Linked DNA regions of Microlunatus soli. The protein of the gene in region 1 interacts with the protein of each later gene in a pairwise test. Links are inferred from orthologs where the notes say so. Each region holds a gene or a part of one and is shown on either strand. Other genes may lie near its edges.

Region 1 (14,500 bases):
GCGGGCCCGCCGGCGTCGGCTGCTGCTGGCCGTCCTGGTGCCGTTGCTGATCCTGGTGCTGATCGCCGCAGCGATCTGGGTGGTCGGCTTCTCCTCGCTGCTGGCCGTCTCCCGGGTCCAGGTCAAGGGCGCCAAGCAGCTGGACGAATCGGCCGTCGTCGAGGTCGCCGCCGTACCGAAGGGCGCACCGCTCGCACGACTGGACGTCGACGCCGTCCAACAGCGGGTCGCCGGGATCGGCGAACTGGAGTCGGCCCGGGTCAGCAGGGACTGGCCGCACACGGTGCGGATCGATGTCGTCGAACGCACCCCGGCCTACGCCGTGAAGCAGGGGAACGGTTACCTGCTGGTCGATCGACATGGCGTCGGCTACCAGACCGTGACGTCGCCGGCGGACGAACTGCCGAGGGCCACGGCGAACAGCTCCCAACCGCAGCTGCTGAAGGCGTTGGCGACCGTCGTCGCCGCCCTGCCGAACTCGTTGCAGCGCAAGATCGAAACCATCCAGGCACCGACCAGGGACTCGATCCAGCTCAAGCTGAAGAACGGCGACGTCGTCTTCTGGGGCAGTGAGGATCAGTCCGCGCTGAAGGCGGAGGTGGTGGCCCCACTGCTCAAGCAGCCGGGCACCCACTTCGACGTCTCGGCACCGGGCAATCCGGCGATCCGCTGAGGCCCCTTACCCGACTCCGGTTTCATGATCAACTAGCCGTCAAGGTCAAGTAGAACTTGAGACAAATATGGGCTCTGACACACCGATCTCGCGCCCAAGGTATGTCGTGTGGACTTTCCCGATGCAGACCTCATAACGTGACGTGCACGCCTCGGTCTGGACGTTGGACTTCTTCCCCGTGGACCTCAGGTCGAGACTGACCCGCAAGCAGCGCCGCGGGCCGGTCGAGATCGTCTGATCCGAGCGTCGAGACCTCCCACAGGGGGTTCAGGGCGGGGCATCGACAGACATGCAAGAGCTACGAACCGTTGCACATACCCGGCAGCGAGAAGAGGCGGGATCAAGTGGTCACTGCATCGCAGAACTACCTGGCGATCATCAAGGTGGTCGGGGTCGGTGGCGGCGGAGTCAACGCCGTCAACCGGATGATCGAGGCAGGTTTGCGAGGCGTCGAGTTCATCGCGGTGAACACCGACGCCCAAGCCCTGCTGATGAGCGATGCCGATGTCAAGCTCGACATCGGCCGCGACCTGACCCGCGGTCTCGGCGCGGGAGCCGATCCGGACAAGGGTCGGCAGGCCGCTGAAGATCATTCCGACGAGATCGAGGAGGCGCTGAAGGGCGCCGACATGGTCTTCGTCACCGCCGGTGAGGGTGGCGGCACCGGCACCGGCGGCGCGCCGGTGGTGGCCCGGATCGCCCGATCGCTCGGCGCATTGACCATCGGTGTGGTGACCCGGCCGTTCAGCTTCGAGGGGCGGCGTCGCTCGGTGCAGGCCGAGGAGGGGATCAACAACCTCCGTGAAGAGGTCGACACCCTGATCACCATCCCCAACGACAAGCTGTTGGCGATGACCGACCATCAGGTCGCCATCCTGGACGCCTTCAAGCAGGCCGACCAGGTGCTGATGCAAGGTGTCTCCGGCATCACCGACCTGATCACCACTCCGGGCCTGATCAACCTCGACTTCGCCGACGTCAAGTCCGTGATGTCCAACGCCGGCTCGGCGCTGATGGGTATCGGTTCGGCCCGCGGCGAGGAACGCGCCCGCGCTGCCGCCGAGATGGCGGTCTCCTCACCGCTGCTGGAGGAGAGCATCGACGGCGCCCGGGGCGTGTTGCTGTCGATCGCCGGCGGTTCCGATCTCGGCCTGTTCGAGGTCTCCGCGGCCGCCGACCTGATCCAGAACGCGGCCCACGAGGAAGCCAACATCATCTTCGGTACGGTCATCGACGACGCCCTCGGCGACGAGGTCCGGGTCACCGTGATCGCCGCCGGCTTCGAGGACGGCCATCCGCCGCGCCGCCAGCCCGGCGTCGGACGAACCGCCGTCCGCTCGGGACAGCAGCAGGGTCAGGCCACCGGCAACCAGTCCCGCCCCGCACCGACGTCCACCGGCGCACCGAACAGCGGCGCCGGTGCACCGGCACGGCAGCCGGCGCCGGTCGGGCAGCAGTCCGGCTTCGGTCAGGGTTCCGGCCAGCCGTCCGGTTTCGGTCAGGGTTCCGGCCAGCAGTACGGCGGTCAGCGTCCGGGGCAGCAGGGTGGTAACGCTCAGAACGGTGGCCAGCAGGCCGCCGGGCAGGGCAACGGCCGGACGCCCGGACAGCAGGCCGGCAGCCAGCAGGGAACCGGGCAGCAGGGTGGCCAGCCGGGAAATGGTCAGCAGGGCCGTCCGAGCGGTGCGCCCGCGGCGCAGCCCGGCCAGTCCGGCCGGCAGAGCCCGTTCAACCCGCCGGCGTCCAACGGCTTCGGGCCGCGCACCAATCAGCCGGTGGAGGACGACGACGACCTGGACGTTCCCGACTTCCTGAAGTAACGCCGGCTTCGTGAAGTACCAACAGCTTCATGAGTGAGGCAGCTTCATGAGTAACACAGGCGACCGGGCGGGTGGTGATCGTGGACGAGGAAGCCGCGATCGCCACCCGGTCGGAGGGTTCGGCACCGATTCGGCTCCGGCGGCCGGACGCGTACCGCTGAAGCTGCCTGGGAGACCGCTGAACAATCTGCCCTGCTGCGCGGGCGCTGTACGCACCGCTCGCGACGGGCACATTTGTTCAGCAGCCTCCTAGGCGTGTCGGGCGTCGGTTCGGTCGCAGCGGCCGGACCAGCCGGTAGGGTCGAGCGCGAACGTATCTGGAGCGGAGAGGTCACAGGAAAGATGGCGGATAGGCTGAAGCGGGCGGCGGCGTGGCTCGGTCTCGTCACCGACGACCGGTACCCCGAATACGACGACAACGAGCCGACCGAGGGCGTCGCCCGAGAGGACCTGTTGGCCGAGTCCGAGGGGCAGTCGCGCCAGTCCTCGGGGTACGGCCAGGGCGCCTCGTCGGACCACAGCCAGGACCAGCGGTCCAACGGCGCAAGTGTCACGCCGCTGGAGACCCGCCGCGAACCGGCCGGTCAGCCGACCGCGCACAGCAACGCGCAGCCGGTGGTCACCGGCAACCAGCAGACAGCCGCCGCGCAGGCGGTCGTCGAAGCACCAGCACCTCAGCAGGAGAGAGCCGACTTGTCCCGGATCGTCACGGTTCATCCCCGGTCGTTCAACGACGCCCGGACCATCGGCGAGCACTTCCGTGACGGCGTGCCGGTGATCATGAACCTGACCCAGATGGAAAATGCCGACGCCAAGCGCCTGGTCGACTTCGCGGCCGGGCTGATCCTCGGCCTGCGCGGCAACATCGAACGCGTCACCAGCAAGGTCTTCCTGCTCTCCCCGGAGAACGTCACCGTGACCGCCGAGGACAAGGAACGGATCGCCGGCGGCTTCTTCAACCAGAGCTGACCGGCGCCGCCGAACGTTCGGCGAGCGGGATTCGGGGAGCTCTCCGGGTCGCCTGACCCGGACGACCCGCTGATCTCCGCGTACTCTGGAGTCGACAACGGCAGGCGAGCACAGAGAGTCACGAGGGCAGCATGCAGGCGATCTTCGGAATGATCATCTACTTCATCTTGTGGCTCTTCCTGTTGTTCATGATCGGACGGATGATCCTGTCCTGGGTCCCGGTGCTGGTCCGCGACTGGCAGCCGCGCGGAGCGCTGTTGGTGGTCGCGGAGGCGATCTACACCGTGACCGACCCGCCGCTGCGGCTGCTCCGCAAAGTGCTGCGGCCGGTCCGGATCGGCAACATGATGCTGGACATCGCCTTCCTGGGGCTGTGGCTGGGCGTCATCATCCTGATGCGGGTCAACGCCTACGTGCTGCTGACCTGATTCTCACCCCGACATTCTCACTGCGACCGGGACGCGCTACGGGGTCGAGTGGCCCCGTACGGCGCTAGCGTGGCAGTCCTGCCCAGCACCGCATCCCGGGGAGAATCGAGAATGTCCGATGTGCTGAACGAGATCCGCAACGTCCGGTTCCGGATGGCCAAGCGCTCCGGGTACGAGGTGGTCGACGTGGACGAGTTCATCGACCTGGTCGAGCAACACGTGACGGCGCTGCTCCAGGAGAATCGGCTGTTGCGCGCCGACGTCGAGCGGCTCCGCCAGCAGCTGCCGCAGTGAATCGACAGTTGCCGCAGTGATCTGTCGGTGGCGCTCGAGCCCGGTCCCGCAGGGCCTGCCGTTCGAGTCCGCGCTGTCGGTACCGAGCGGAGTGGACCGGACGGGGTGAATCGGTCCGGACGAAAACTTGTCAACCGTGATTCGCTCACAGTCGCGTGGATTAGGTACGGTAGGTGGGTGTGCCCTGGTTGATCGGGCGTGAACGATGGTCAAACCGGGCGTTGAAGCAGGCAGTGCCTGTCAAGAACAGCAACTTTCAGAACCTGAGGTGAACGATGTCGCTGACTCTGGACGAGGTCCGGAACATCAAGTTCCGGATGGCCAAGAGGTCCGGCTACGAGGTCTTGGATGTCGACGAGTTCGTCGACCAAGTCGAAGCGTCCTTCGAGCAGTTGCAAGAAGAGAACGCCAACCTGAAGCGCCAGGTCGAATCGCTCAAGGCGACCGCCGGCTCGACCGAGAAGGCCGCCGAGCGGCAGCCCGCGGCCGCGGCACCGTCGTCGTCTGTCGCGAACGCCTCCGGTGCGGAGCGGCTCGTCGTCACCACCAGCGCTGAGGCCAGCCCGGCCGTCGTCCGACTGGTGCAGATGTCGACCGAGCAGGCCGAGAGCCTGGTCGCCGAGGCGGAGGCGCAGGCGAGCCAGATCAAGTCCGACGCCGAGCGCACCAGCAAGCAGGTGACCACCGACGCCACCACCCGCGCCGAGCGGGTGGAGAGCGAGGCACGGGTCAACGCCGAGCGGATCCGCTCCGACGCGCAGAACCGCGCCGACAGTCTGGACCAGGACACCGAGGACAAGCGTCGCGAGCTGTTCAGCGAGCTGGAGAAGCAGCGTGACCAGCTGGTCCTCTCGGTCTCCGAGCTGCGGAAGTTCGAGAGCGACTTCCGACAGAACATGACCAATGAGCTGAAGAGCCACATCGACTCGCTGAGCTCCGGCCGCGCCGAGCCGCAGGGGTCGACGCCGAAGCTGCTGTCGGAGACCAATGCCCAGCCGAGTCGCGGTGCGACCGGGTCGGGGTCGACCGGGAGTTCCGGCAACTCCGGGTCGGGCAAATCGTCCTCGGGTAACGCAAGTGGCAACGGTTCCAACGGCAGCCGGGCCGCCAATCAGCAGTCCAGCACCGACAAGGCGTCCGACAGCAGCAGCGCCGACAAATCGCAGGGCTCCTCGGAGACCCCGCGGTTGGACGCCCTGCTGGGCGAGCAGCACTGAGCAGACCTGTTTCGTCCCGGACCGATGGCGCCCATCGGCCCGGACGATCCTGATCGATCATCGACACCGAGTCGTTGCCGAATGGGCCCCACTGCGGGCCCATTCGGCGTTTCTGTGCTCGGATACCGGTGAAAACCCCTGAAGTTACCGAAACATGCGGTTTATTCATTGAAGAAACCCACGTTGGGCCCTACTGTTCGTGAGACTTCCTCGCATCCGCCGTACGGAGCATGAAGGGGCCTCGATGATGACCGCCAACGCGACAAGATCTGCCGCTACGAGTCGACGATCGGTGCCCGGTCCGAAGACCGGGAGCGGTGCCACGCCGGCAGCAGCGCGCGCGGAGAGCCGCGCCGCAGGCAGGACGGGGACGAAGGCCACGGTCCTGGCACAGGCTTCGGCCGCGAAGACGACGGCGACGAAACGGACGTCCACGAAACAGGCCACGGGAACGAACGGCGCATCGGCAAAGAAGACCCAGACGAAGAAGGCCCAGGCGAAGAGGGCCCAGGCGAAGAAGGCCCAGCCGACGAAGGCCCAGCCGAAGAAGGCCCAGCCGACGAAGGCATCGGAAAAGGCGAAACCGGCTGAAAAGACGTCGGCAAAGCAGCCGGGGACGAAAGCCACGGCAAAGAAGACGGCGACAAAGCAAACTGCGGCAAAGAAGACGACCAAGAGCCCGGCAAAGCGCGTGGCGACGAAATCCTCTCACTCAAAGGCCGCCCAAGCCGGCACCGGCGAGACAAAATCGACCGGGACGAAGTCGGCTGCTACCAAAGCGGCGGTGAAGAAGGCCGCGACGAAGAAGACGGCCACCAAGCAAGCCGGGACAAAGCGAGCGGCGACACCGAAAGCGGCCACCCGGAAGCCCGCCTCGACGTCCGACGCGGCGGCCGAGCCGACCACCGGTCGGGCAGTACCGTCCCGGACCAAGTCGTCGGCCTCGGGAGATCAGGCCACATCAGAAGTTCAGACCACATCAGAAGTTCAGGCCACATCAGAAGTTCAGGACAGACAAGACAATGGTTCCGCAGCGACGCTGAACACCGATGTTGAGAATTCGGCCCGAAAGCCGACCAAGACGAAGAAGATAGGGACCGTGACGAAGACATCATCGGCGACCGCAGGTTCGCCACCTTCCGAGACCGCCGATCGGGGCGCGACCGCGACGGCGAGTTCGACCATCGACCCGTCCGTCGCCACCGGCGCCGGGACCACAGCGGCCGACCTGCCGATCCGGCCGGGCGAGGATCCGTGGACCGCAGAGGAGCTGCAGGAGGTCCGCGACGAGCTGGAAAGCGAGATCGCCCGGCTGGCCGATCAGATCGAGGTGTCGGAATCGGAGCTGGTCGGGCTGCTCCGGGACGGGAGCGAAGGTGCCGGCCGCGATCCGGCCGACGTCGGCTCGACCAATTTCGAACGTGACCACGAGATGTCGCTGGCCAACAACGCCCGTGAACTGCTCGACCAGACTCGGCTCGCGCTCCGACACATCGCCAACGGGACCTACGGTGCCTGCGACAACTGTGGCAAGCCGATCGGTAAGGGGCGGCTGCAGGCGTTCCCGCGTGCCACACTGTGTGTGGAATGCAAACAGCGCGAGGAACGTCGATAACCGAGTCCACTCCCAGCAGCAGCCGCCGGCGAGCACCGAGCCGGTGGCTGTTTGCTGCCGTCGCGCTGGTCGGCCTGGCGCTGGACTTCAGCACCAAGCAACTGGCGGTCGCCCACCTGGACCCGGCCGATCCGCCGTCGCTGTTGGGTGGATTGATCACGCTGCAGCTGATCCGCAATTCCGGTGCCGCGTTCAGCCTCGGTGAGAACTACACGATCGTGTTCACCGTGCTGGCGATGGCGGCGCTGCTCTTCGTGCTGTTGGTGTTGCTGCGACGGATCGCCCATCTCGGGTGGGCGGTCGCACTCGGTCTGCTCACCGCCGGGGTGGCCGGCAATCTCACCGACCGGATCTTTCGCCCGCCGTCGCCGTTCCACGGCCACGTCGTCGATTTCGTCCAGTTACCGCATTTCGCGATCTTCAACGTCGCCGACATGTGTGTCACGGGTGCTGCCGCGCTGATCCTGATCCTGGCGATCTTCAAGAACGTCTCACTCGGTGGCGTCCGGTACCCGACTCGAGCCGAACGAGAGGCGTCGGAGACGGCCGTAGCGGGCGCGACCGTGGTGGAGGGCACGACCTCACCGGCGGATCTCGATGATCAGCGGCAGGCAGGCAAGGACTCCGCGGCCGAGGACGGCACTGACCTGGACAGCTCGCGATGAGCGAATCGAAGACCGTCCTGGTCCCCGACGGGCTGGAGGGTGAGCGGGTCGATGCCGCGGTGGCCCGGATGCTCGGGCTGTCCCGCAGCAAGGTCGCCGACCTGGCGGCGTCCGGAGCCGTCCGGGTGGACGGGGCGCCGGCCGCCAAATCGGACCGGGTGCTCGCCGGATCGCTGCTGGAGGTCGACCTCCCCGATCAGCGGGCCGGCGTGCCGGTCACGCCGCAGGTGGTGGCCGGAGTCCGGATCATCCACGACGACGACCACATCGTGGTGGTCGACAAGCCGGTCGGAGTCGCCGCCCATCCGAGCCTGGGATGGGACGGGCCGTCGGTGACCGAGCATCTCGCCGGTGCCGGCTTCCGGATCTCCACCTCCGGGGCCCCGGAACGTCAGGGTGTGGTGCAACGGCTGGACGTCGGCACCTCCGGACTGATGGTGCTGGCGAAGAGCGAACGCGCCTACACCGTGCTGAAACAGGCGTTCCGAGATCGTACGGTCGACAAGACCTACCACACCCTGGTGCAGGGCCATCCCGATCCGTTCGAGGGAACGATCGACGCCCCGATCGGTCGGCATCCGGGTGCGGACTACAAGATGGCGGTGATGGCCGGCGGCCGGCACAGCGTCACCCACTACACCACCCTGGAGGCGCACCGCGGCGCCTCCCTGCTCGAGGTCAAGCTGGAGACCGGGCGGACCCATCAGATCCGGGTCCACATGGCTGCCATCAAGCACCCGTGTGTCGGCGACCCGACCTACGGCGCCAATCCCAAGCTGGCCGCCGAGCTCGGGCTGATCCGGCAATGGCTGCACGCCGTACGGCTCGGATTCGTCCATCCGGCGACCGGTGACTACGTCGAATACGCATCCGACTATCCCGACGATCTGCAGCAGGCCCTGGAGCTCGTCCGCGCCGGCTGATCGGTCGGATCGGGGCTGCGGACCGCCGCCGAGGTCCCGTTCCGCGGTCCGCTGTGCTCCTTCTCAGTCCGACGTAATAGGGTCTGGGGCGTGCGTAGAGCGAAGATTGTCTGCACCCTCGGCCCAGCGACCGCCTCGGAGGAGCGTTTGGTCGAACTGGTGCGCGCGGGTATGGATGTTGCCCGGTTGAACATGAGCCACGGTGACTATCCCGACCACCTGGCCAACATCAAAGGCGTCCGGGCCGCTGCCGAGGAGGTTGGTCGCCCGGTCGGCATCTTTGCCGACCTGCAGGGACCGAAGATCCGTCTCGGTCGCTTCGCCGAGGGCAAGGTGCAACTGGCCTACGGTGCGAAGTTCGCCATCACCACCGATGATTGCGACGGCACCGTCGAGCGGTGCTCCACCACGTTCAAGGATCTGCCCGGAGACGTCCAGCCCGGTGACCTGATCCTGATCGACGACGGTCGGATCCAGCTGCAGGCCGACGAGGTGACCGACACCGACGTGATCACCACCGTCAAGGTCGGCGGTCCGGTCTCCAACAACAAGGGCATCAATCTGCCCGGCGTCGCGGTCAGCGTCCCGGCGCTCGGTGAGAAGGACCAGGCCGATCTGCGCTGGGCACTGGCCCAGGGTGTGGACATGATCGCGATGTCCTTCGTCCGCACCGCAGCCGACATCGAGATGGCCCACAAGATCATGGCCGAGGAGGGACGCAAGGTCCCGATCATCGCCAAGATCGAGAAGCCGCAGGCGGTCGAGAACCTCGAGGAGATCATCGACGCGTTCGACGCGTTCATGGTCGCCCGCGGTGATCTTGGTGTCGAGCTTCCGCTGGAGGAGGTGCCGCTGGTCCAGAAGCGGATCGTCACCGCGGCCCGCCGCTGGGCCAAGCCGGTGATCGTCGCCACCCAGATGTTGGAGTCGATGATCAGCGCGCCGCGGCCGACCCGTGCCGAGGCCTCCGACGTCGCCAATGCGGTGTTGGACGGTGCCGACGCGGTGATGCTGTCCGGCGAGACGAGTGTCGGCCAGTACCCGGTGCTGACCGTGGAGACGATGGCTCGGATCGTGAACGAGACCGAGGCCCACGGAATGGCTGAGATGCATTCGATCGATTGGGATCCGCACACCACCGCCGGTGTGCTGACCAAGTCGGCCGCCGACATCGCCGCCGGTGTCGGTGCGAAGTACCTGGTGGCGTTCACCCACTCCGGTGACTCCGCCCGTCGGTTGTCCCGGCTGCGGTCCGGCATCCCGGTGTTGGCGTTCACGCCGTTGGAGAGCACGCGCGCCGAGCTGACCCTGAGCTGGGGGATCGAGACCCACCTGGTGCCGATGGTCACCCACACCGACGACATGATCCGTCAGGTGGACAAGGCGCTGACCGAGTCCGGTCAGATCGTCGAGGGCGAGCGGGTCGTGATCATCGCCGGTTCCCCGCCCGGCAAGGCCGGCGCGACCAACATGGTCCGGGTCCGCAAGGTCGGCCTCCCACTCTGACCCACCCCCACACACCCGCCGAACAACAGCCGACCCGTCAGTTTCTCCCCGACACGCCCGGCGTGTCGGGGAGAAACTGACGGGTCGGCTGTGTTGTGGTGCGGGGTCAGGACTCGCGGGTGAAGACGCCGACGATGGTCTGGCCGAACGGGATCGGGAGCTTGTCCAGCACTCGGGTCACCGGGACGACGACGGCGTCGTAGATCTTGACCAGGGCCGGCTTCGGGCTGCCGGTGCCGCCCTTGCCGACGAAGGCCCACCAGGCGATGCCGCCGAGCAGGTTCACCGGCTTGCAGGTGCTGACGCCGAGACCGGCCTCCCGGGCGGCGGCCGACAGCGTGTCGGGGGTGTAGCGCCGGACGTGACCGACCTTGCGATCGAAGTCGCCGTACAGCTGCTGGTAGCCGGGCACCCACTGCACGATGGTGCCGCCGGGGCGCACCAGCCGGGACAGTGACCGCAGCGCGGTGACGTGATCCTCGATGTGTTCCAGGACATTGATGGCCAGCACGGTGTCCACCGGCCCCTGGCTCTCGACCAGTCGGTCGGCGTCCTCCGGGGAAAGCGCTGCCAGGTCCAGTCGGGTGGACTGCACCTCGGGGCGATCGGCGAAGCGTTCGGCCATCGACGCGACGGCTCCGGGGTCGACGTCGGTGACGATCAATCGCTTGCGGTCGGTGAACTGGGCGGAGAAGTCACCCATCCCGGCTCCGACCTCGAGGAGTTCGGGGCCGCAGTGCGGCGCGATCAGATCGAACTGGTAGCGGCGGTAGTTGCGTTGGTCGCCGCCACCACCGCTCTGCTCCAGATCGCGTCCGGTCGCGGCGGCGTAGGCGCCCGCCCCGCTGTCGGAAGCAGCCCCGCTGTCGGAAGCAGCCCCGCTGTCGGAAGCAGCACTGCTGTCGGTGTGGGCGGCGTTCTCGGTCTCGTCGACGGTAGTGCCGTCGGCCGGATCGCGGGTGCTGTCATCCGGAACCTGTGAAGCATCCATGATGCTGGAGTGTTTCAGAAACAGGATCCGATCTCCAACGGCCGTCGAGCCTGATCCGGCTCGGCGATGGCACCCGGGCGAGACGGGACGCCGAACGCGCTGCCAGCTGGGCATGGAACAAATTGTCTCCCCATGTGGACAACTGCGGCAGAAATATCGAGGCTCGGTGCTTGACAGCCAAAGCCGCAGGCAAACACCGCTTTCCCGGGCGTGTCGGACTGCGACATGAGACGGCGTGTCGAAATATTTCGAGGCCGCTGCGGTTGATCCTCCGCAGGATCTCGTTAACTTACTTGCACGTGATCAGCGCCCCCGTGACACAGGACCGAACCGCTACCTCGACCCTCGCGATCGACGTCCGCGAACCGTCGTTGGACGATGCCGGAGCTCTGTGGCAGATCGCCGGGGACTCTCGGACGCTCGACCTGAATCCGTCGTACGCCTATCTGTTGTGGTGCCGCGACTACGCCGCAACCTCGGTGATCGCCACCGTCGATGACGATCGCAGGCCGGCAGGATTCGTCACCGGCTATCGGCGGCCCGACGAACCGCGGACGCTGATGGTCTGGCAGGTCGCCGTCGACGAACAACACCGCGGCCGTGGCGTTGCCGGCGCGATGCTCGACCAATTGGTCGATCGGGTCGAGGACATCGATTGGTTGGAGACCACGATCACCGACGACAATGCCGCCTCGATCGCGCTGTTCACCTCCTTCGCCGAACGGCGGGGGAGCACGCTCAGCCGATCGGATCTGTTCCAGACAAAGCATTTCCCGGACAATCACGACGCCGAGCGGCTGTATCGGATCGGCCCGCTGGGCTGACGGTTCGCAGCAGGGCGGCATCCGCCCTTGATCAACTTCGCGCCGATCGGCCGCTGCCCGCACGCGCCGGCCGACCAAGATCAGATTTGTGACGTTGATCGGATGTCACCGTGCAGCACCGCGCACGCCCTTGTCCGTAGAGCGGTCCGCAGACTCGACCGCCACAGCCGGCCGTTGTGACCGTACCGACAATCACACCCACCACCGGAAGAAGATCATCTGATGCCCACCAAGCCGAGCCAGACGCCGCTCGAACAGCAGCGCAACCGGCAACCGGCCGCCGACAGTGACGGCGACGCCGACCCCGCGAAGCCGACCCCGGAGACGCAGATCTTCCATGATCGCGAGTCCCAGGTGGCCAGCTATTGCACCGAATGGCCGGCGGTCTTCGACACCGCCCGCGGCTGTTATCAGTACAGCGAGGACGGCACCCGCTACCTGGACTTCTTCTCCGGCGCCGGTGCGCTCAACTACGGGCACAACCACCCGGCCCTGCGCAAGCCGTTGCTGGATTACCTGACCGGTGAGCACGTGACCCATTCGCTGGACACCTTCACCGTGGCCAAGCGGAACTTCCTGGAGGCCTTCGACCGGATCGTGCTCGGTCCGCGCGGGCTGGATTACAAGGTCCAGTTCCCCGGGCCGACCGGGACGAACTCGGTCGAGGCAGCGCTCAAGATCGCCCGCAAGTGCACCGGTCGTGAGCAGGTCGTCAGCTTCACCAACGCCTTCCACGGCATGACGCTCGGGTCGCTGGCGGTGACCGGCAACTCGATGAAGCGGGCCGGCGCGGGGACACCCCTCTATCACGCCAGCCCGGCGCCGTACGACGACTACTTCGACGGCCAGACCGCCGACTTCCTGTGGCTGGAGAAGGCCTGGGAGGACAGCGGCTCCGGTCTCGCCGTTCCGGCTGCTGTGATCGTGGAGACGGTCCAGGGCGAAGGCGGTCTGCGGGCCGCTCGGATGAATTGGCTCCGCGAACTGCACGCACTCTGCCGTCGGCACGAGGTGCTGCTGATCGTCGACGACGTGCAGGCAGGCTGTGGCCGTACCGGCACGTTCTTCTCCTTCGAACCGGCCGGAATCCAGCCCGACATCGTCTGCCTGTCCAAGTCGATCAGCGGATACGGGCTGCCGATGGCGCTCACCCTGCTGCGGCCCGAACTGGATCAATGGGATCCGGGCGAACACAACGGCACCTTCCGCGGACACAACCCGGCGTTCGTGACCGCAACCGCTGCGCTGGAGACGTTCTGGACCGACGACCGGTTGCAACGCAATGTCGCCGATCGCTCCGAACAGTTGCAGGACGCGCTGAACCACATCGTCGAGTCGGTGGACGGCGCGGCGCTACGCGGTCGCGGCCTGCTGACCGGCGTCGCCTTCGACGACGCCGAGGTCGCGGGCAAGATCCAGGCCGCCGCCTTCGAACGCGGTCTGTTGGTCGAGACGTCCGGGCCGGAGAGCGAAGCGATCAAGATCATGCCGGCGCTGACGATCACCGAGGACGAGCTGGCCGAGGGCATCGACCTGTTGCTCGCCGCGACCGGCGCCGTACTCAAGATCGATCTGAGCCGCGAACCGTCGCTGGTCGGCTGACCGCGGACGTCCCACCCCGAAAACTCGAAGATCCGAAAGGCACCAGATGAAGGTCATCCACCTCGATGAACTGAACGACACCGAGTCCGACGTCGAGCACGGCACCTGGCGGAGCCGCCGGTTCGTGCTGGCCAAGGACGGTGTCGGGTTCTCGTTCCATGACACCGTGCTGTACGCCGGCACCGAGACCGAGATGTGGTACGCCAACCACATCGAGTGCGTCTACGTCTACCAGGGCACCGGCAAGCTGCTGAACCGCGACACCGGCGAAGAGTTCGAGCTCAAGCCCGGGACGATGTACCTGCTGGACAAGCACGATCGACACACGGTCAAGCCGGAGACCGACATCCACTGCACCTGCACCTTCAACCCGCCGGTCACCGGCCGCGAGGTGCACGACGAGGACGGCGTCTACCCCCTCCTCACCGAGGAACCGGCCACCGCAACAGCCTGATCCCACCCGCCCCACAAGCCACAACCGAACCTCGATATATCAAGGTTGGACACGTTCCCGCGGTCCGGGAACGTGCGCAACCTCGATATATCGAGGTTTCTGTGGCAGGGGTGGGGACAACTGAAAAGGAATCTCTCGCGACTTGTACGAAGGAGAAGCCGACATGTCCGTCAGCACGCAGACCGACGCCTACCCGACGCGCACGATCAGCCGGCCGCAGGTGATCGAACGCCGTGAGCCACCGGTCTGGGGTGATGCGGCTGGTGGCCCGTTCGGGACCGCCGACCTGGAACACTTCGCCGAGACCGGCTACGTGCTGATCGACCAGCTGGTCGATGCTGACGAACTGTCGCAGCTGCGGGCCGAGTTGTCCCGGCTGTCGGCCGACCCGAAGGTCCGGGCCGACGAACGCACCATCGTGGAGGCCAAGTCGCAGGACGTCCGGTCGATCTTCGAGGTGCATCGCAGCAGCGAGGTGTTCGCCAGGATCGCCAACGATCCGCGGGTGGTCAATCGGGC
Region 2 (14,508 bases), 240 kb from region 1 along the record:
CTCGGTGAGCTCGCGCAGCGTCCTCGGTTGATCACCGACCAGCGGGACCAGGACCGCGCCCTCGGCGAGGGCGGCGATCGGTAGCCGCTGCAGCAGATCCGCCGGGACGTCGGCATCGGTGAACGGTTGCCGGTTCGTGCGGCGGGCGTCGGCGACCAGCGCCAGGTCGCCGATCCCTGTGCTGTCAGCGGGCTGGTCGTCGGAGACCGTCACCGTCGCCAGCAGACGTGACCGAGCGCTCGGCCGCTCGTCGGACTCGTGTCGTCGGACACTGACACCGATGCCTTCGGCGGCCAGCGCAGCACGAGCGTTGAACAGCGCGCATCCGCAACTCATGATCAGCAACCGACCCTCCGGGTCGTGCGCCAGCAACTGTCGTTCCGGATCGGACCACAGTTGCAGGGTGCTCGCGGTGAGTCGGAAATGCCACGGCTGGGTGTTGTAGATCGAGGCGGCGAGGGTCCCGCAGACGGCGGCACGACGGAGCGCAGCCGCCGAACATGCGTTGTTCGCCATCTGCCTGCTCCTTGCCCCGAACGGGCCCCCTGCCCGGTTGGGCACCAGTATCGACAGCCGGTGAGCCACGCGCTAGTGCCGTGAGTCACTACTTCGTCCGGCCAGCCAGGAGCGGACGCTCAGCACCCGGTCGACTCTCGGCTCCAGCTCAGCAAGCAGCCTCGGCACGGCGGTGACGGCCTCGGCGCGACGTTGGTCGCCGTCATCACGCAGACCGGCGACGCGTTCCAGGCACAGGCCGAGCCAGTCCAGGCTGATCCGCAGGTCGATCGCCAGATCGGTGGGGCCGATGTCGACGGGGTCGCCGCCAGCAGCGCGATAGCCGGCGACCACGGCACGGGCAACGTCCCGATGCTGCCAGACCGCCAGCGACATGGCGGTCCGGGCCAGCTCCTGCCGCGCCGGCCAGGGTGCGGCGACGTCCCAGTCGCAGAGCACCGGACCGCCGGCTGTGATGATCAGGTTCTTCTGATCGACGTCGCCGTGGCTCATCGGTTGGCCACCGAAGTCGGTGACGGCGTCGCGCAGCAGTTCGCCGACCTCGCGGACCACGGGCGCCGCGTCGGCCGCCCGGTCGGCCAGCACCGGATCGCCCGTTCGGACCCGGCCGACCAGTTCGTCCCAGCCGTCGATGGTCTGTTGATCATGGACCGGGAAGACGTCGGCTCTGCCAGGATGATGATCGAGTGCGTGCATCCGCGCGAGGTCCCCGCCGACCCGGTGAGCGATCTCGGGTGAGACCGGACCGTCGCCGCACGGTTCGCCGTCGGCCCACTCGTGCACCCGTACCGTGACGCCTTCTCGACGAGGGACACTGGGCCGCTCGCCCGGAAGATCGGCGAGCACCGACCCGTCAGTCGTCAGCATCGGTCGCGGCATCGCGATACCGGATCGGTGAGCAGCCAACTCGAAAGCGGCGGCCTCGAGCAGCCAATCCTTCCAGTGCGGATCCCGCCACGGGTTGAGCAGTTGTTTGACGGCGTAACGGCCTTCGGACGTGGTGAGCCGGTAGACCCTGTTGGACCAGGCCCGCCCGATCGGTGCGACGTCGACGACCTCGCCGGGCAGGCCGTACGCGTGCAGCACGTCCGCGATCGAGAAGTCCGGTCTCACGACGTGCTTTCGGACAGTCGCTCGATCAGACCGATCGCGTCGTACGGCGCCCGGACCTTGGCGTCGTTGTCGAAGTAGACGAACACGTCGTCCACCTGGTCGGCCCAGGAGTTGATCTTGTCGGCCCAGGCGTCCAGTGCACTCGGCGGGTAGCCACTGACGTACAGCTCGTCGGCGCCGTGCAGTCGCAGATAACCGAAGTCGGTGGTGAGCTGCTCGATCTGCGGCCATCGACCGGCGGTGTCGGCGATCACCAGCGCGATCCGATGATCATGGAGCAGATCGATCAGCTCCGGTGTGTTGAAGGTGTCGTTGCGGACCTCCACGGCATGCCGGATCGGCCGCTCGGGAGTCGCCGACTGCAGGTGCACCCGATCCTGGTCGAGTCGGTCATCGTGCTCCGACCCGACCGCGATCGCTTCGGCGTGGGTGCGGGGCAACGCGTCGAAGAAGGCGGTCAGCCGACCGGCGTCGTACGTCAGATCGGGCGCCAGCTGCCACAGCATCGGGCCGAGCTTGTCGGCCAGAGCGAGCGGGCCGGAAGCGAAGAAATTCGCCAACGACAGCTGCGGGTCGAGCAGTCGCTTCATGTGGGTGATGAACCGGCCGCCCTTGACGGAGAAGACGAAGTCGTCCGGCGTCTGTTCCCGCCAGTTGGCGAAGCTGCTCGGTCGCTGCAACGCGTAGAAGGTGCCGTTGACCTCGATCGAGGTGAGCCGTTCGGCGGCGTAGCCGAGTTCTTGGCGGTGCGGCAAGCCTGCGGGATAGAAGCTGCCTCGCCAGGGCTGATAGGTCCACCCCGAGATGCCGACTCTGATCATGACCCGATCCAATCATGGCCCGCTATAGTCGGCCTCCTCATATCGCGTACGGACGGAAGCCGGTGAAAATCCGGCGCGGTCGCGCCACTGTGACCGCAGCCGATGGCTGCGGGAGTCAGACCCGCCGGATGCGAGCCTTGTCGATGGGACGCGTCATCCCGGAAGGAAGTATCGCCACCGATGGCCGAGGCCAACCCTGTCCGCCCGACCGACCCTGTCCGTCTGATCACCACCTGGACCCGACGGGACTGGCTGCAGGCCGCCGGTCTGATCGGCTTCATCCTGGCTCTGCACGTCGTCGGTTTCGGATTGTTGATCACCGTGATCGCCCCGCAGCATCATCGGATCGGCGACACCGTCTTCGGTGTCGGCCTTGGCGTCACGGCCTACACCTACGGCCTGCGGCACGCCTTCGACGTCGATCACATCGCCGCGATCGACAACACCACCCGCAAACTGCGCTCCGACGGCGGCCGACCCAAGTCGGTCGGCTTCTGGTTCGCGATGGGGCACGCGACGATCGTCTTCGTGCTGGCGGCGTTGGTCGGTGCCGGTGCGCATACCGTCGGCAACTTGCTCAGCGAGGATTCGCCGGTCCGGCAGACCCTCGGTGTGATCGGCACAATGTCGTCGGGGCTGTTCCTGTATCTGATCGGCATCCTCAACCTGGTGGCGCTGATCGGAATCGGCCGGGTGTTCTGGCGGATGCGCCGCGGCGAGTTCGACGGCGATCGGTTGGAGGCCCAGCTGCAGAGCCGCGGACTGCTGGCCCGGATCCTTGCTCCGATCACCCGGGCGATCAAGCATCCGGTGCAGATGTTCCCGATCGGGTTGCTGTTCGGACTCGGATTCGACACCGCCACCGAGGTGGCGCTGCTGGTGTTGGCCGGGACCGGCGCGGCGACCGGGTTGCCGTGGTACGCGATCTTGGTGCTGCCGTTGCTGTTCGCCTGCGGCATGAGCCTGCTGGACTGTCTGGACGGGATCCTGATGAGCGTCGCCTACGACTGGGCGTTCCTGAAACCGGTCCGCAAGATCTACTACAACCTGACGATCACCGGGCTGTCGGTCGCGGTGGCGTTGCTGATCGGCACCATCGAGGTGGTGTCGGTGCTGCACGACAAGCTCGGTTGGCACAACACTGTTGTCGATGCGGTGGCGAGGATCAGCCTGGACAACGTCGGTTTCATGATCGTCGGACTGTTCGCCGTGGTCTGGCTGATCGCCGTCGCCTACTGGAAGATCGCTCGGGTCGACGATCGGTGGGCCTGACCGGTCGCATCCTGGAAGTCGGCACCAGTTTCGAGAGGGAGAGCCAAACGTGAGCACTGCCAGCGTGTCCGCGATACCGACGCCGAAGCGCACCCGCCGGGTGATCATCAACACCGACGCCAAGAACGAGGCGGACGATCAGTTCGCGATCGTGCACGGGCTGTTGACGCCGATGTTCGATGTCCGCGGGCTGATCCCGGCGCACTTCGGCACCCGGCGCAGTCAACGCAGCATGGCCGAGTCCCGCGAGGAGATCGACCTGCTGCTCGAGCTGCTGGGTCGTTCGGGGCAGGTCCCGGTCGCCGACGGTGCCGCCACACCGATTCCGCACGAGCGGACCGCGGTCGACTCGCCCGGCGCCCGGATGATCATCGAGGAGAGCAAGGTGGCGACCGCCGACGATCCGCTCTACGTGTCGTTCCTCGGCCCGCTGACCGACATGGCTTCGGCGATCCTGCTCGACCCGGCGATCGTCGACCGGGATGTGATCGTGATCTGGATCGGTGGCTTCGACTACACCGCGCCGCCGCCGGAGACCACGATCGAATTCAACCTGTCCAACGACATCGCGGCGGCCAACGTCGTCTTCGACTCCGGCATCACGATCTGGCAGGTGCCGCAGCCGGTCTACACCAAGGTGTCGGTGAGCTACGCCGAACTGATCGACACGATCGGCGGCAGTAGCGAGCTGGCCGACTATCTGATCCGCCAGTTGGTCGAGTGGAACGCGACCTGGCACGCCGAGCCGATCGAATCCCGTTCGCTCGGTGACTCGCCGGCGATCGGGTTGATGATGTTCCCGGCTGCCGGCCGGCTGCGTACGGTGCCGGCGCCGCGGTTCGGCGCCCAAGGTCAGTACGTCGTCGGTTCCGGCCATCCGATCCAGGTCTGTGAATCGTTCGACGTGCGCTTCCTGCTGGCCGACATGTTCGCCAAGATCCGGCTCTTCGGCCGATCCTGAGCGATTCTGGGGCCGCTGGGAGTGCGTGGGACAATGGTGCGGCTATGACAACTCTCCCGCTGGTCTTCGACGCGCCCAAACGTGGCCTGCCGCCGAAGCATCTCGCCGACTTCACCACCGCCGAACGGGCCGAGGCCGTCGCGGCACTGGGGGAGAAGCCGTTCCGGGCCAAGCAGCTGTCCAACCACTACTTCTCCCGGTTGACCGTCGACCCGGAAGCGATGACCGACATCCCGGCCGCGTCCCGGGAACGGTTGGTCGGTCAATTGATGCCGACCCTGTTCACCGAGGTCCGCTCGGTGGCCGCCGACGGCGGCAGCACCCGCAAGGCGCTGCTCCGAGCACACGACGGCACGCTGGTGGAGAGCGTCCTGATGCGCTATCCGGATCGGGCGACGTTGTGCATCTCCAGCCAGGCCGGCTGCGGGATGGCGTGTCCGTTCTGCGCCACCGGGCAGGGCGGTCTGGAACGCAACCTGTCGACCGCCGAGATCGTCGACCAGGTGCGGTCTGCCGCGGCGGTGATGCGGGACGGTCTGATGCCCGATTCGTCCGGTACCCCGACGCCGGGTCGACTGTCCAACATCGTCTTCATGGGGATGGGCGAGCCGCTGGCCAACTACAAGCGGGTGGTCGCCGCGGTCCGCCGGATCACCGAGCCGGCGCCGTCCGGCCTGGGCATCTCGCAGCGTTCGGTCACGGTGTCGACCGTGGGCCTGGCACCGGCGATCCGCAAGCTCGCCGACGAAAAGATGCAGGTCCGGCTCGCGGTATCGCTGCACACTCCGGACGACGAACTCCGCGACACCCTGGTGCCGGTGAACAATCGGTGGTCGATCGACGAGGTGCTCGAGGCAGCCCGCTACTACGCCGACACCTCCGGCCGCCGAGTCTCCATCGAGTACGCCTTGATCCGCGACATCAACGACCATCCGTGGCGGGCCGACCTGCTGGCCAAACGGTTACGCCAGCATCTGGGACAACTGGTGCACGTGAACGTGATCCCGCTGAACCCGACCCCCGGCTCGAAATGGGACGCCAGCCCGAAGCCGGTCGAACGGGAGTTCGTCCGCCGGGTCAACGCCGGCGGGGTCGCCTGCACCGTCCGCGACACCCGCGGTCAGGAGATCGCCGCGGCCTGCGGCCAGCTCGCTGCCCTGGAGAACTGACACCCTCGCCAAGATCCCTGATCTTGTCGAAGAACCCTGAGCCTGTCGAAGGGCCACCAATCACCCTGGAGGATCGATGCCAGACCGCCCGCCGATCGCCGAACAGCTCGACCTCGCGGCACATCCGGAGGGCGGCTGGTTCGCCGAGACCTTCCGATCCGATGCCGAGGTGTCGGTCGACCGGGCGGGCCGTCCGGTGTCCCGCTCCGCCGCAACCTTGATCAACTTCCTGCTGGCAGCCGGTGAATCATCGGCCTGGCACGTCGTCGCCTCGACCGAGATCTGGATCTGGCAGGGGCCGGGGACCATCGATCTGCAGCTCGGCGGCGACGGCGAAAGCCCCGATGATCAACAACCGGTCCGTCGGCTGGGTGCCGATTTCGCCGCCGGAGAGCTGGCCCAGCTGATCATCCCGCCCGGTGTCTGGCAGCGGACCCTGCCCGGTGATCAGGACGCGCTGGCCAGCTGCCTGGTGTCACCCGGCTTCGACTTCGAGGACTTCCGGCTCGCCGCGTCGTAACTGCCGTAGTCCCTCGGCCGATCTTCTGGCGGATCAGAGCTCTGAGGGCGGGAATTCTGGACATTCGGCCGTTCTACGGTCGGCCGCGGTGACGATTCGCCGTGCCAGAAACTCGGACGAGTGTCCACAATTCGCAGGGGTGACCAGCAGCCGATGACGCATGATGAGGCTGATCACCGACGAACGCGAAGGACATCATGAAGCTGCTGCTGACATCGGGCGGTGTCACGAACCGGACCATCGCCGACGCCCTGGTCGACCTGCTCGGTCGACCGATCGAGGAGTCCGACGCGCTCTTCATCCCGACCGCCCAGTACGGCCAGCCCGCGTGTTCACCGGTCTCGGTCCGCAACGCCATCGCAGGCGGCCTGTGTGATCTGGGCTGGAAATCGGTCGGAGTTCTCGAGCTGACGGCACTGGCCAGCATCGGCGCGGACCGTTGGGTCCCGTGGGTCCGGGAGGCCGACGTGCTGCTGGTCGGCGGCGGCGAAGCGACCTACCTGGCGCACTGGATGCGACAGTCCGGGCTGGCCGATCTGCTGCCGTCCCTTGACGAAACGGTCTGGGTCGGGCTGAGCGCCGGAAGCATGGCGCTCACTCCTCGGATCGGCGACGAGTTCGTGGACTGGTCGGCAGCCGAGGACGATCGGACGCTGGGTGTCGTCGACTTCTCGATCTTCCCGCACCTGGACTACCCCGACTGGCCCGAGAACACCCTGGCCAGTGCACGCAGCTGGGCGACGAAGATCACCGGGCCGGCGTACGCGATCGACGACGACACCGCAATCACGGTGGTCGGCGACCGGGTCGAGGTGATCTCCGAGGGGCACTGGGAGCCGCTCAACGCCTCGTGACACGGGCGTTGTCGTCGATCGATCCAGGATCATCGACCGAGGGGCGGTCGGCGCGGCGTCACCAGTCCGGAGTCGTACGCAGTGATCACCAGTTGGGCACGGTCCCGGGCGCCCAGCTTGTGCAGCAGCCGTCCCACGTGGGTCTTCACCGTGCCGAGTGCCACCTGCAATTGTCGGGCGATCTCGGTGTTGGACAGCCCGCGGCCGATCAGCACCAGCACCTCGCGTTCCCGTTCGGTGATGCCGTCCGGCCCGTGCCCGACGCCCGACGGGCCCGTTCCGGTGAACGCGGCGATCAGTCGGCGAGTGGCGGACGGGGCCAACAGCGCCTCGCCCGCGGCGACCAGCCTGATGCCGTGCAGGAGTTCGCTTGCGCCGGCGTCCTTGACCAGGAACCCGCTCGCCCCGGCCGCCAGCGCGGCGTAGACGTATTCGTCCAGGTCGAAGGTGGTCAGGATGAGGACGTGCACCGACGACAGCTCCGGGTCCGCGCAGATCCGGCGGGTCGCCTCGATGCCGTCCATCTCGGGCATCCGGACATCCATCAGAACCACGTCCGGCCGGTGTTCCCGGGCCGACCGGACGGCCTCGCAGCCGGTGCCGGCCTCGCCGATCGGTTCGAACCCGGGCGACGCGTCGAGCAGAGCCCGGAAACTCTCCCGGATCAGAGCCTGGTCGTCGGCCAGCAGCACCGCGATCTCCGACGGGTCGGCCGGTTCGGTTCGGTATCGCATCTGGGTCCCGTCTCCCCGTGTCGTCATCTCCTCATCCCGTCCTCCTGGGGAACGTACGGCAGGTCGGCGATCACCTGGAAGCCGCCCTCGGGGCGCGGGCCCGCCCGGAAGGTGCCGCCGTACATCGTCACCCGTTCCCGCATCCCGATGATGCCGTGGCCGCCGGCTGCCGGATCGGAGATCCGCCGGCCACGGCCGTTGTCGGCGATGGTGACCCGGACCAGCTCGTCGGCGGTCTGCACCGACACCCAGCAACGTTCGGCGTTCGCGTGTTTCAAGACATTTGTGACCGACTCCTGGACGATCCGGTAGACGGTGAGGTCGAGCGCTTCGGGCAATGCGTCGACCTCGCCGAGGGTCAGGTTCACTGCCAGTCCCGCAGACCTCAGCCGGGTGGCCAGGCTGGGCAGGTCGGACGTCCCCGGGGCCGGCGCCAGGTCGCCGAGCGGGTCGTCGTCGGCCCGCAGCACGCCGAGCAGTCGCCGGATCTCGGCGAGCGCTGATCGGCTGGTGTGCTCGATGGTCCGCAGGGCGGCGCGGGTCTCGGTCGGTCGTTCCTCGGCGATGTGGTTGGCCACCGTCGCCTTCACCGCGATCAGACCCATGCTGTGCCCGACGATGTCGTGCAGCTCGCGGGCGATCCGCAGTCGTTCCTCGGCCACCGCGTCGCGGGCGAGCCGACGGGCGAACTCGGCCAGTAACGTACGTCGCCATCGGACCAACCGGCCGACGGCCCAGGCGATGATCAACTCGGCGCCGACCATGCCGAGTTCGATCGGCCACCACAACGGCAGCTCGCTCGTCGGCGCCGTCACCGGGGTCACCTGGAATCGGTGGTAGATCCAGGGGATCGTCCGGGCGGGTACGGCCAGGCCGCCGACCAAGGCGAGGCCGGTCACGACGACTCTCCGACCCTCGGCGGCCACGGTGTAGAGCGCCAACGCCGTCGCCGCGTATGTCACCCAGAGGGCACCGATCCCGACGGCGCCGAGAAATGTTGCGACCGCGGTCGCCGCGACCAGGAAGCCGAAGATCGGCAGCGGCCAGCGGCGACGTACCGCCAGCGGCAACGCGACCGCGGCGCCGGCCACCCAAGCCAGCCACACCGGTCCGGTGAACGCCGGTCCGGGCGGGTCGAGCACGGCCCGGGTGGCGATGATCGACAGCAGCACGGCAACACCGCTGTCGATCAGCACGTCTCGTGTCGTTGATCGGTCCTGTCGCAGCACACGTCGACGCTATCGCCGGGTACGGGGCAGGTCGTCCGACCTGGGTCGGACGTCAGATCCCTGACCTGAGGCAGACGCGCCCGCCCGGTTTCGCTGACACGCTGGCATTCGCGTGCCGCCCCGAACCAACCGATGGGAGTCCTTGACATGACGGTGACCGCGAAGCCGACCGGTCCGAACGCCGCCGCGGATCTGCGGGCAGCGGGGGCGCTCGTCGGCGCAGTGCTGGTCGGTGCCGTCGGCGGGTACGCGGTGGCGACGCTGGCCGGTCTGCGCGATGTTCGGTGGGCCAACACCCAGGTCGCCTCTCTCGCGTCGGCGGCCGGTGGTCTGGTGCTGGGGGCGATCACCAGTGCCGTCCTGCTGGGCCGGCGCGGTCCGGCGTTCCTGATCCGAGCACCGGGCCCGATCGTGGGCTGGCCGGGAACACGACTCGGCGCCGGATCACTCGTCCTGGCGCCGTTGCTGCTGCTGGCCGGCGAGCTCGTCCGCTCCGGGCACTTCTACTTCTTTCCCGATCAACTGGCGGCGATGGAATCCGCCCGGGGCACCATCCTCACCTCCTATGCGCTCTACACCGCCGGGCTGGTCCTGATGATCCCGGCGTTCGTCGCGCTGGCCTCGATGATCGGTCGGGAACACCCGGTCTGGGGATTCTGGGCAGCCACGATCGCGGTGGTCGGCAGCACGGTGCGGATCTTCCAGGAGGGCATCAGCTTCCTCGCGCTGCAGTTGGTCGGGGCGCAGGGACTGGAGACGGCGACCAAGGCTGTCGATGCCACCTACGGCGCCTGGTACGTCCTGGAGACGTTGAACGGCAGCGACAATCTCGCCTGGGCGGTGCTCGCGATCGGTGCCTACCGGGCTCGGGTACTGGGCTGGGCGCCGGCGCTGGCGGTCGCGTTCATGATGACCCACTACAGCGGTGTGCTGAAGGGGACCGACCTGAATTCACTGACCGGTGCGCTGCTGCTGGCCGCCGCGTTGGTGCCGCTCGGCCTTCGCCTGTGGGCCGCCGCCGAACCGGTCTCCCGCAAGGTCTGGTGGCTCGGCGTCGTCGCGATCGCTGCCCTCGTCCTGCAATACCTCATCGCCGTGCTGAGTGGTTTCCGGAGTCTCGGATGATCATGGTCGCCGTTGATGGCAGCGGACACCCGAGTTGATCATGAAGGCCGGTGATCGCCGTGCTCCGGCCCTGGTCCGCGGGGACCTCCTTCGATGCAGGTCAAAACTCGACCGGGCGGGACCTTCCTGGCTGGCACCGTCGCGGGCGGACTCGTACTCGATCTACGGAAGGAACCACGATGCGAACATCCAACTTCGCTCGCAGGATCAGGATCGCCGGGCTGTTGGCCGGCGCAGCCGTGGCATGCGCCGCACCGGGGGCGCTGTCCACCGCGCAAGCGGACGTCAGTGCCAACTACGACCTCAAGGTCACCAAGCAGGGCGACGACAAGGCCGTGTTCGACAAGGACCGGCACATCTTCGACGTCTGCGACAAGGAGAGCGACAACCACGCGGTGTACGCGAAGTTCTCGTCCAATCCCGACAAGCTCTACTACGACTCCAACTCCGGTTGCGACCGGCACAAGGCGCCCGGACATTGGTACAAGCTCGGCGCCATGTATGTCTGCGAAAGCATCCCCTACTGGCCCGATTCGTGCAGCGACGGCGTTGTGCTGAAGACTCAGTAGCGCATCGATCATGATCTTTGTTGATCATGTTCGTGATCGTTGCCGCGAGCGATCATCGTCGTCGGGATGCGGAGGTGGTTCGGGCCGCGTTGATCACCGGCCAGTCGGTCGAAGAGCATCTCGGCGGCAGCTCGACCGATGTCGTCGACATTCTGACTGACCACCGAGATGCCACCCCGGATGACGTCGGCCAGCGGGAAGTCGTCGAAGGCCAGTACCGTCACCGGATCGTCGGCGTCGACGGCGCGGATCACAGCGTGTGCGGCGACCGAACTGGCGGCCAGGATCGCCGTCGGTGGTGCCGGTGCGGCCCGCCAGTGGGCGAGTTGCCGGCGCAGCCGCGGCACCTGATGGTTGCCGCGGACGACGATGCCGGCGTCGACCGGCAGACCGTGATCGGCGAGCGTTCGTCGGTAGCCGTCGTACCGCTCTGCCTGGGTGAACAGTTCCGGATCGTCGCCGACGAACGCGATCCGCCGATGGCCGCGCCGGTGCAGGAGTTCGATCGCCTCGCGGACGCCTTGCCGGTTGTCGCAGAGCACCGTGTCGGTCTCGACACCGTCGATCGGCCGGTCGACGCAGACGGTCGGAAGATCACGGACCAGCCGTGCGAGGTAGCGGCTGCCGATGCCGGTCGGCCAGAGGATCAGGCCGTCGACCCGGCGCGAAGTCAACGACTCGATCGCGTCCCGTTCGCGATCGGGTTCGTGATCGGTCAGCGAGACGGTGACCGCCGAATCATGATCACGGGCAACGGTCTCGATGGCCCGAGCCAGCTGGGCCTGGACCGGTTCGGCGATGTCGGCGCAGACGAAGCCGATCGAACGGGTCAGGTCCTTGCGCAGCATCCGGGCCGCGGAGTTCGGCCGATAGCCCAACGTACGGATCGACGCCTGGACCCGGGCTCGCATCGACTCGCTGACCGCGCGTTCACCGTTCAACACCCGGGACACCGTCTTCGCGCCGACCCCGGCGTGCCGGGCGACGTCATGGATGGTGGGGCGACGCGGCATTCCCACCTCCGACGCGAGTCCTGACACCGATGTCACCGGTGATCACCAGGGCAAACGCTATGCCATCGCCGACGGAGGCCGGCCGACGGCGTCCCGGTGGGTCGCCGAGGGTCCTACCGTGGCAGCACCTGATGATCATGCTCGCTGTCGAGACAGGACATTTTCATGCACCAGCTCTACTACCAACACCCCGGCACCTGGTTCGGAGACTGCATGCCGGTCTACGCAGCCGGGGCCTTCCAGCTCTTCCACCAGCGCGACACCCGACGCCCGGGTCCGTTCGGTGAACCGTTCGGCTGGGCGCTGGCCCGGACGACGGATTTCGTCGACTACGACGATCTCGGTGAGGTGATCCCGCGTGGCGCCGACGACGCCCAGGACCAGTTCATCTTCGCCGGCAGCGTGTTCGAGGCCGAGGGCCGTTTCCATGCCTTCTACACCGGATTCAATCGGGACTTCGCGGCGGACGGGAAGCCGGCCCAGGTCTTGATGCACGCGGTCAGTGACGACCTGGAGCACTGGACAACTCAGGACGGCGAACTGGTCGTGCCGCAGGACGGCTACGACCCCGACGACTGGCGCGACCCGTTCGTGCTTCGTGACGAGCCGAACGACCGGTGGGTGATGATCTTGGGGGCGCGCACCGGCGCGGACAAGCGGGCGCGAACCGGCCGTACGGTGTGGTTCACCTCGACCGATCTGGAGAACTGGGCGTTCCAGGGTGACTTCTGGGCACCCGGCCGCTACACGATGCACGAGATGCCGGACCTGTTCCGGATGGGGGATCGCTGGTATCTGCTGACCACCGAGTACAGCGACCGCAGCAAGACCGTGTATCGCAGCAGCGACAGCCTGCAGGGCCCGTGGAGTGCACCGGTCGACGACGCCTTCGACGGCCGGGCCTACTACGCCGCCCGGTCGGCCTCCGACGGCGAGCATCGCTACCTGTTCGGCTGGGTGGCGACCAAGGAGGGGGATGATGATCTTGGTGCCTGGCAGTGGGGTGGCACCCTGGTGGTGCACGAGGTGTATCAGCGTGCCGACCGGTCTCTCGGCGTACGGATCCCCGAAACGGTCCGGGCGGCGTTCTCACCGGCAACGGAGTTGATCACCGAGCCGATCGTGGTGTCGGCAGCCGACGGTCGGCAGACGGTCGAGCTGGGGGAGACGCCCGCCGGCGAACCGTTCCTGGTCAGCATGACGGTGATACCGCGCACGCTGCGCAGCTTTGCGATCGGCCTGTTCGGCGACCGGGCCGGCACCGATGGGTACGCCTTCACCGTCCGCGCCGGCGAACGCCGCATCGACTTCGACCGGGTCCCGAACTATCCCTGGTATCGCTACGACAACCGGGGTACGGAACGCCCGTTCACCGTCGAGCCCGGCCGCAGCTATCGGCTGGAGATCGTCGTCGACGACAGCATCGCCACCCTGTACGTCGACGGCGTCGCGCTGAACGCCCGTGCCTACGATCAGCCCGGACAACGGCTGTCGATCGCCGTCCAGGACGGCGAACTGCGGGTCGACGCGGTCACCCTGGCCACGAGATGATCATGATCCGGGGACCGATCGGATGGCTTCGGCGCGGGTGAGCATCAGGATGTCCATCCGACCCTGTTGCACGATCTCGTCCCGCTGGTTGATCAACGTCAGTTCGCGCTGCACGACACCGGTCGTGCCCTTGCTGGTCAACCGGGTGCCGACGATCTGGACGGTGCAGGTCAGCGTGTCGCCGATGAACACCGGATTGGTGAACCGCCAGCCATCGATGCCCAGCAGCGCGACCGAGCTGCCCTCGAAGGCACCGATCCGGGAGATCAGACCCAGGCACAGCGACGCACCGAGCATGCCGTGCACGATCCGTTGGCCGTAGCGGGTCTGCCGGGCGAACTCGGCGTCGGTGTGCACCTGGTTGTTGTCACCGGTCCAGGCCGCGAAGTTCACCACATCGGCCTCGGTGATCGTCTTGCCCGGTGTGGTGAAGGTCTGGCCGACGGCGAAGTCCTCGAAATACAGCGCTCCCATGCCCTCATGATCGCAGCCCGCCCGCCCCACAAAACCCGCCGACCCGCCAGTTTCTCCCCGACACGCCCGGCGTGTCGGGGAGAAACTGACGGGTCGGCGGTAGGGGCGGCCTCGGATTTGGTTATGCGGCGAGGGTGCTGGCGGCGGGCTCGGCATCCTCCAGTGCCAGTGCCAGGACGTCGGCGACGTCGGCGACCGGGTGGATGTTCAGGCTGTCCCGCACCGACTCCGGCAGGTCGTCCAGGTCCGGCTCGTTGCGCTTGGGGATGATCACACCGGTCAACCCGGCACGATGAGCCGCCAGCAGCTTCTGCTTGACGCCGCCGATCGGCAGCACCTTGCCCTGCAGGGTGACCTCACCGGTCATCCCGACCGACGACTTGACCGGTCGTCCGGAGGCCAACGAGGCCAGCGCGGTGACCATCGTGACACCGGCGCTCGGGCCGTCCTTCGGTACGGCGCCGGCCGGAACGTGCACGTGGATCCGGTGATCGGCCAGCTTCCCCGCCTGATCCCGCGACCGCAGGTAGGACAAGGCGATCTGCACCGATTCCTTCATCACGTCGCCGAGCTGACCGGTGAGCACC

Evidence for each region.
Region 2: the proteins of ftsZ (region 1) and rlmN interact in binary tests that used the Escherichia coli proteins (3 or more experiments, as listed by UniProt). The link is inferred for Microlunatus soli from one-to-one orthologs.

What each region holds. Positions count from the first base shown.
Region 1 is NZ_LT629772.1:917,352-931,851, reverse strand. Bases 405-3,255 are described here. They hold ftsZ (cell division protein FtsZ), read left to right. Parts: upstream 405-1,017; coding sequence 1,018-2,493; downstream 2,494-3,255. Other genes in these bases: BLU38_RS04370 (cell division protein SepF), read left to right, coding at 2,836-3,255; BLU38_RS04380 (cell division protein FtsQ/DivIB), read left to right, coding at 405-673. In the rest of the region: more of BLU38_RS04380, read left to right, coding at 1-404; more of BLU38_RS04370, read left to right, coding at 3,256-3,462; BLU38_RS04365 (YggT family protein), read left to right, coding at 3,594-3,890; BLU38_RS04360 (DivIVA domain-containing protein), read left to right, coding at 4,002-4,184; BLU38_RS04355 (DivIVA domain-containing protein), read left to right, coding at 4,460-5,401; BLU38_RS32275 (TraR/DksA family transcriptional regulator), read left to right, coding at 6,585-7,016; BLU38_RS04335 (signal peptidase II), read left to right, coding at 6,989-7,681; BLU38_RS04330 (RluA family pseudouridine synthase), read left to right, coding at 7,678-8,604; pyk (pyruvate kinase), read left to right, coding at 8,695-10,110; BLU38_RS04320 (class I SAM-dependent methyltransferase), read right to left, coding at 10,217-11,101; ectA (diaminobutyrate acetyltransferase), read left to right, coding at 11,416-11,925; ectB (diaminobutyrate--2-oxoglutarate transaminase), read left to right, coding at 12,148-13,527; BLU38_RS04305 (ectoine synthase), read left to right, coding at 13,574-13,981; thpD (ectoine hydroxylase), read left to right, coding at 14,145-14,500. UniProt on the Escherichia coli protein: Essential cell division protein that forms a contractile ring structure (Z ring) at the future cell division site. The regulation of the ring assembly controls the timing and the location of cell division.
Region 2 is NZ_LT629772.1:681,923-696,430, reverse strand. The notes cover bases 3,931-6,789. They hold rlmN (23S rRNA (adenine(2503)-C(2))-methyltransferase RlmN), read left to right. Parts: upstream 3,931-4,727; coding sequence 4,728-5,852; downstream 5,853-6,789. Other genes in these bases: BLU38_RS03265 (Type 1 glutamine amidotransferase-like domain-containing protein), read left to right, coding at 6,570-6,789; BLU38_RS03270 (cupin domain-containing protein), read left to right, coding at 5,929-6,372; BLU38_RS03280 (nucleoside hydrolase), read left to right, coding at 3,931-4,683. In the rest of the region: BLU38_RS31150 (nitroreductase family protein), read right to left, coding at 1-516; BLU38_RS03295 (phosphotransferase), read right to left, coding at 589-1,629; BLU38_RS03290 (DUF72 domain-containing protein), read right to left, coding at 1,626-2,450; Nickel transporter NicT, read left to right, coding at 2,631-3,722; more of BLU38_RS03280, read left to right, coding at 3,772-3,930; more of BLU38_RS03265, read left to right, coding at 6,790-7,226; BLU38_RS03260 (response regulator), read right to left, coding at 7,256-7,960; BLU38_RS03255 (sensor histidine kinase), read right to left, coding at 7,984-9,189; BLU38_RS03250 (hypothetical protein), read left to right, coding at 9,337-10,314; BLU38_RS03245 (hypothetical protein), read left to right, coding at 10,494-10,883; BLU38_RS03240 (LacI family DNA-binding transcriptional regulator), read right to left, coding at 10,892-11,896; BLU38_RS03235 (glycoside hydrolase family protein), read left to right, coding at 12,062-13,447; BLU38_RS03230 (MaoC/PaaZ C-terminal domain-containing protein), read right to left, coding at 13,448-13,921; lon (endopeptidase La), read right to left, coding at 14,043-14,508.